Regions from separate parts of the Pseudomonas sp. NPDC090233 genome, predicted to be linked through region 1. Evidence: riboswitches for the same ligand, from Rfam matches in the RefSeq annotation. Region 1 holds a riboswitch; the other holds the start of a gene.
The links. Region 1 has a riboswitch for thiamine pyrophosphate ahead of ACIQUF_RS03740 (TenA family protein). Riboswitches for the same ligand answer to the same signal wherever they lie in the genome.

Region 1 (3,480 bases):
CGGCGACGCCGAAGAACATCAGGCCAATGCCCATGCCGGCGCTGAACATCATGGCGACCCAGGACACCGTGCGAAATTCCGGCGCTTCGCCGTCACGCCCCAGCGGAATTCTGCCGTAGCGGCTGGCCGCCAGCCACAGCACGAAAATCACGAACACGGTCGAGGTCAGCACGAAGAACCAGCCGAAGTTGACGATGACCCAGGACTGAGCCGTTGAAGCACTGGCTGCGAGGCCCGCCTGATTGACGAGACCCCAGAGGATGAAGACGATTGCCAGCAGGCTGGTAATGCCGAACACCGCCCAATCGAGCTTGCCTTCGCGGTGGCGGTCCTGCCGGGCCTCGGCAGTCTTGGTCGGGTCGGTGACGCCGAGCGCCGGTGTTTCAACGTTCTCTTGCGTTGCCATCAATGGGCCCTTTTCGGTTTTGCTGCAGGCTTTTGTAGTTGTAATTGCTAGCGATGCCTACTCAAAAACCGGGGACGGCCCAAGAGAGGCCGTTTGATTATCCAGTGCCCGAAACGACGACCCCTATTCCAGGACCGTCCTGCTACATCCAATGCGCGACCTGTCGGTCACGTATCTACCTGGCAGGCGTTACCACGCCCTCAAACCCCATTTGCCAAAAGTCGGCTTCCAACCGCGAGGCCTGGCCAAAGACTGCTGCCAGCTCAACGAACCGCTGCTCGGTCATGCTCCGCGCGGCCAGTTCATCCAGGTGCTTGCGTGCTGCCGCGGCAACGCCCTGGTAGCCTTCACCGGCATACTCGCCTATCCATTCCCGGTACGGGTGATTGCTCAGATCACCGATCCGCTCCGCCAGCGTGCGGCCAATTTCGGCGTAGCCGATCACGCACGGCGCTAACGCCACATGCAGTTCCAGCAGATCGCCCGCAGCGCCGCAATCGAGTACATAGCGGGTGTAGGCGACCGTGGCCTGATGCTCCGGCGCCGCCTCGATATCGGCCTGCGTCAGCCCCCAACGAGCGCACAGGCGCAGGTGCAGTTCGGTCTCGTCAAGGATCGCCGCCAGGCCGGCCTGGGCAGCGCGGATGTCGGCTGGCAGGCGGCTCTTATAGGCAGCCAGCGCCCAGGCGCGGGCGAACTGGATGAGGAACAGGTAGTCCTGCACCAGGTAGGTCCGGAAGGCTTCCTCGCTCAGGGTGCCCTCACCCATCTGCCGGACGAAGTCGTGGTCCACATAGCTGGACCACTGCGCGGCGGTGGCGGCCTTCAGGCGCTCGAAGATATCCATGCTCAAGCCTCCTCGTCGTAGATGGCGTCGAAGAAGGCCAGCTCCAGGGCCACGGTACGCGCATAGAAATCGCGGCTCAGTTCTGCTTCCTGCGGCCCTACCCGGTCGAGTTCGGATTGCAGGAAGGCGACAAATTCGGCAAACGCCGGGTTGTCGTGCAGGGTAATCCACTCTGCGTGCACGAAATTGGCCGGCAGCGGTTTGGCGGCCCGCGTCGCCCAGTCCAGGTACAGACCCTCCGCTACGTTCAATACCGCCAGCGCAGCTGCATAGGAGCGGGTGGCCGCCGCCTCGCGCATGATCGCCTTGAAGCCCGCTGTGGGCAGCGTGTCCTCAGGTCCCATACGCTGCTCTGGACTTACGTCCAGTGCCTCGAAGGCGCGCAGGAAATAGGTGTTTTCATCGCTGGAAATCATCCCGGCGAAGCGGCCGAACCGCAGCCGAGCCTCGAAGGTGTCGGCAGTGGCGATGGCGGCGCCCAACAAGGTCAGGAAGCTGTCGAGAAAACGATGGTCCTGGACCAGGTAGCGGACCATGATCGGGTCCGCCACGCTGCCGTCGCAGAGCTCGGAGACGAAGCGGTGGCCGACGGCAGCCGACCAGGTCGGTTGGTTCTGTTGGCGCAGGGTTTCGGTGAAGCGTTCGGTCATGATGCTGCCCTCCATTGGGGTGACAGCGAGACCGTTATGTTGGGGCATGAAGCGGCCTCGCAATGAGGCCGGCAAAAAGGCAGGTCGGCAGTCCCATCCCTTCGCCGGCATGATCCGGATCAGGTTCTAAGGGTCACCGCGCTGCGATGCCAGCGGTCTCTCAGCCCGTTGCCGGACTCCCCTTGGTGGGGTGCAGGTATACAGCAGCTGAACAGCGTTTGTCACGAGGTAGCCCCCCACAAATGGCCCTGCACGCTGCGGCTCGGAAAAATAAAGGCATTTAGCCACCAGTCATGAACCTGTCATCTGCCTGTCGTATTTTTCGACCATCACCCAGGGTCGGGAATGCCAGCTGTGATACGCCGTTTTCTCTCGTCTGCAGGCCTGTTACGCCTGTTGATACTGGTGCTCTGCGCAGCCACCCTGACGTTCCTCTGGGGGCTGCACTTTACTCAGAAGGGAGCCGCGCGCCAGGATGCACTGTCGGCGAAGGCCGCCGAACACCTGAACCTCGCAAGCATCGTCGGCGAAAGCCTGCGACAGTTGGTCGACCGCGCCCAGGCCGTAGGCCGGGTTACCCAGGACGACATGAAAGTGCTGCGCCAGGGCAACCTGAGCCTGGCACGGCTGCTGGCCGAAGACCCGGTATTCAAACGCATGAGCCTTTATGACCGGAACGGGCGGCTGCTGTCGGCAAGCCATGGCGATGAAGCCCCAGAGCTGCCGGAGGACTGGCTGCAGCAGCTCAAACTGCATGTCGCCCATTACGGTTTCAAACCGTTCCTGCCTCGCATCACCCCAACGCTTACACCGACCGCCATGCCGAACTGGCGCCTGCCCTTCCTCTTGCCGTTGACCAACCTGCCCGGCCGCGAAATCGACAACATCCTCGTGGTACAACTCGATATCGGCTACCTCGCCGTGCTGTTCCAGCACATCGACCTGGGCACTACCGGGTTGATGCGCCTGTTACAGGATGACGGCCAGGAACGCCTGCGTATCGACACCAGTGGCGTGGTCGTGGCCGGTGATGAATTCGAGCCTGGCCTGCCGACGCCGGGCAGCGAGTCCGGGCTACTGGTCCAGTACGCCGCCGGCAACCCCTTCCAGAGCCTCTACCGGCGCATCGACGAGCGCGGCTTCAGCATCATCGTCAGCCAACGCTATGACGAGATTCTCGCCCCCACGGCCCTGGCCTATTCTCGCCAGTTCTGGCTGAACCTGAGCATGACCCTGATGATCCTCGTCAGCCTGGCCTGGACCCTGCGTCTGTTAGGCAAGCGCCAGGAGGCTTTCAGCGCCCTGGAGCACGCGCAGCAGGTCAATCAGCAGTTGATCGTGCGCCTGGAGGACGAACACCGGCGCAGCAGCCACGCCGCCGCCACCGACCACCTCAGCGGCCTGCACAACCGCCGCCAGTTCGTCGAGGTGGCAGGTCAGGCACTGACACGCCAACGTGGCAAACGCCGGCTGATGGCGATCCTGTTCATCGACATGGACCGCTTCAAGTCGATCAACGATTCGCTTGGGCACAAGATCGGCGATCTGCTGCTGCAGGCCGTGGCTGGGCGTATTCA
Region 2 (3,480 bases), on a different contig from region 1:
ACGCCGTGGCTGCCCAGGCTAAGGCGCAGGGTGCCCATGGCGGAGAGGCCGGTGTCGCTGCCGATCACGCCGGCGGCCCCCAGCAACAGCACGCCCACGCCAGTGCCGAGGGCGATGGCCAATACCGCGCCGGCCAGGCCAAGGCCTGGGGCGAGCATGGCGCCGACCTGCAGGACCATCAGGCCGATGCCGAGGGAGAACCACAGCGAGAACAGGTCGCGGCCGCCGAACGGGCGCTGGGTGGTGGGGACCGGGTGGTCAGGGGAGAAGTGGCTGGGGGTTGTCATTGTGCTTATCGCCGCAAATGTTGGGATAGATACCGGTCCCTCTGTGGGAGCAAGCTCCCACAGAGGTTGTGAAGTGCCTTACACCTTGTGATACAGCTGGCTGCCTTCCTGGCGGAACCGCTCGGCCTGCTCGCGCATGCCTTGCTCGACCGAAACGTCCACGGTCTCGATCCTGGCGGCGTACTCACGCACTTCCTGGGTGATCTTCATCGAGCAGAACTTCGGCCCGCACATCGAGCAGAAGTGCGCGACCTTGGCCGATTCCTTCGGCAGGGTCTCGTCGTGGAAGGCGCGTGCAGTGTCCGGGTCCAGGCCGAGGTTGAACTGGTCTTCCCAACGGAACTCGAACCGCGCCTTGGACAAGGCGTTGTCACGGATCTGCGCACCGGGGTGGCCCTTGGCAAGGTCGGCGGCATGCGCGGCGATCTTGTAGGTGATGATGCCGGTCTTGACGTCATCCTTGTTCGGCAGGCCCAAGTGTTCTTTCGGCGTGACGTAACAGAGCATGGCGCAGCCGAACCAGCCGATCATCGCCGCGCCGATACCCGAGGTGATGTGGTCGTAACCGGGGGCAATGTCGGTGGTCAGCGGGCCGAGGGTGTAGAACGGCGCCTCGTCGCAGCACTCCAGCTGCTTGTCCATGTTCTCTTTGATCAACTGCATCGGCACATGGCCCGGGCCTTCGATCATGCACTGAACGTCGTGCTTCCAGGCGATCTTGGTCAGCTCGCCGAGGGTTTCCAGTTCGCCGAACTGCGCCGCATCGTTGGCGTCGGCGATCGAGCCCGGACGCAGGCCGTCACCCAGCGAGAAGCTGACGTCGTAGGCCTTCATGATTTCGCAGATCTCATCGAAATGCGTGTACAGGAAGTTTTCCTGGTGGTGCGCCAGGCACCACTTGGCCATGATCGAACCGCCCCGGCTGACAATGCCGGTGACCCGCTTGGCGGTCAGCGGCACGTAGCGCAGCAGCACACCGGCATGGATGGTGAAATAGTCCACGCCCTGCTCGGCCTGTTCGATCAGGGTGTCGCGGAACAGCTCCCAGGTCAGGTCCTCGGCCACGCCGTTGACCTTCTCCAGGGCCTGGTAGATCGGCACAGTGCCGATCGGCACCGGCGAGTTGCGGATGATCCACTCGCGGGTTTCGTGGATGTGCTTGCCGGTGGACAGGTCCATGACCGTGTCCGAGCCCCAGCGAATGCCCCAGGTCAGCTTGGCCACTTCTTCCTCGATCGAGGAGCCCAGGGCGCTGTTGCCGATGTTGCCGTTGATCTTCACCAGGAAGTTGCGGCCGATGATCATCGGCTCCAGCTCCGTGTGGTTGATGTTGGCCGGGATGATCGCGCGGCCGCGGGCGATTTCTTCGCGCACGAACTCGGCGGTGATCTCTTTCGGGATGTTGGCGCCGAAGCTGTGGCCGGCGTGCTGCTGGTTGAGCAAACCTGCGGCGCGCGCCTCCTGCAGCTTCATGTTCTCGCGGATGGCAACGTATTCCATCTCGGCGGTGATGATGCCCTGGCGGGCGTAGTGCATCTGCGAGACGTTGGCGCCGGCCTTGGCGCGGCGCGGGTTGCGCACGTGGTTGAAGCGCAGCTTGGCAAGCTCGGCATCGTTCAGGCGCTGCTGGCCAAAGTTCGAGCTCAGGCCGCCCAGGCGCTCGGTGTCGCCACGCGCGTCGATCCAGGCGGACCGAACATCGGCCAGGCCTTTGCGTACGTCGATGATGACGTTCGGGTCGGTGTACGGGCCGGACGTGTCATACACCAGCACCGGGGCGTTGCTTTCGCCGCCGAAGTCGGTGGGGGTGTCGTGCAGGCTGATTTCGCGCATCGGCACGCGGATGTCCGGGCGCGAACCTTCGACATAGACCTTGCGCGAACGCGGAAACGGTTGCACGGACTGCTGATCGACTTGCGCCGACTCACTGAGGTTGATCGTTTTTTCTTGTTTGGTCATCACAGGCTCTCCAGACGGCTTCCAAGCGGGCGGAATGTCGGGGTGAACCTGAAAGAGGCGGACGCACTCGTAGACGAGTGCAGTGCGAGGACGAGGTGCCATGAGCCGCAAGCAGCTGAGACATTCCCGGACCTTGCACAAGAGGCTCCCCGGGAAGGCGAGCAATCTTGTTCCCTACGCAGGCGCTAACCTGATCAGGTTCAACGGGATCCGCACCTATGCGATCTCAGCCTTTGCTTCAAGGCACCCCGACAAGAACATGCGCAGTCTAGACTGGAGTGGTCGGCAAAGCCAAGCGGGTAAATGGTAGCGATGATGAAAGGCGCACGCGGCGATTGTTGCCGACTGCGCTCGGCCTTACACTGGCCCATCTTTCGATACTCAACAGTTCAGAAATTATAATTTCGTACAAGGATTGCCTCTATGCTGCGCAAACTCTCACTGGCGATAGCCGTGTCTTGTGCGTCCAACGGAGTGGTCTGGGCAGCGGATGTGCCCACAACAGTCAAAACCGACCTGGTCAGCGTCTACCAGGAAGCGGTCGACAACAACGCCGATCTTGCGGCCGCACGCGCCGATTATGGCGCCCGCCGCGAAGTGGTGCCCCAGGCCCGCGCCGGCCTGTTGCCGAACCTGTCGGCCGGTGCCGAGATGCAGAATACCCGGACCAAACTCGACGAACCGTCGATCACCTCCAACCGCAGCGGCAACTCCTGGAGCGCCACCCTGGCCCAGCCGGTGTTCCGTGCCGACCGCTGGTTCCAGTTGCAGGCGGCTGAGGCGGTCAATGAGCAAGCGGCGCTGGAGCTGTCGGCCACCGAGCAGAACCTGATACTGCAGACCGCGCAAAACTACTTCGCAGTGCTCCGCGCCCAGGACAACCTGGCTGCGACCAAGGCCGAGGAAGCCGCCTTCAAGCGCCAACTCGACCAGTCCAACGAACGTTTTGACGTGGGCCTGTCGGACAAGACCGACGTGCTGCAGTCCCAGGCCAGCTACGACACAGCCAGGGCCAACCGGATCATCGCCGAGCGCCAGGTACAGGATGCCTTCGAAGCACTGGTAACCCTGACCAACCGCGAATACGCTTCGATTCAGGGCGTAGTCCATACCCTGCCGATCCAGGTGCCCACGCCCAACGATGCCAAGGCCTGGGTCGAGACCGCCGGCCGGCAGAACCTCAACCTGCTGGCGACCAATTACGCCGTCAGTGCCGCCGAAGAAACCCTGCGCC

Region 2: another riboswitch for thiamine pyrophosphate. It lies ahead of thiC (phosphomethylpyrimidine synthase ThiC); the one in region 1 lies ahead of ACIQUF_RS03740 (TenA family protein).

Annotation. Positions count from the first base shown of each region.
Region 1 is NZ_JBIVYQ010000001.1:821,589-825,068, reverse strand. Features, by position in the region: gene ACIQUF_RS03750 (BCCT family transporter) at 1-406, opposite strand, end outside; gene tenA (thiaminase II) at 582-1,253, opposite strand; gene ACIQUF_RS03740 (TenA family protein) at 1,256-1,903, opposite strand; TPP riboswitch at 1,983-2,096, opposite strand; gene ACIQUF_RS03735 (EAL domain-containing protein) at 2,258-3,480, shown strand, end outside.
Region 2 is NZ_JBIVYQ010000006.1:384,255-387,734, reverse strand. Features, by position in the region: gene cytX (putative hydroxymethylpyrimidine transporter CytX) at 1-287, opposite strand, end outside; gene thiC (phosphomethylpyrimidine synthase ThiC) at 366-2,246, opposite strand; TPP riboswitch at 2,401-2,507, opposite strand; gene ACIQUF_RS18985 (TolC family outer membrane protein) at 2,670-3,480, shown strand, end outside.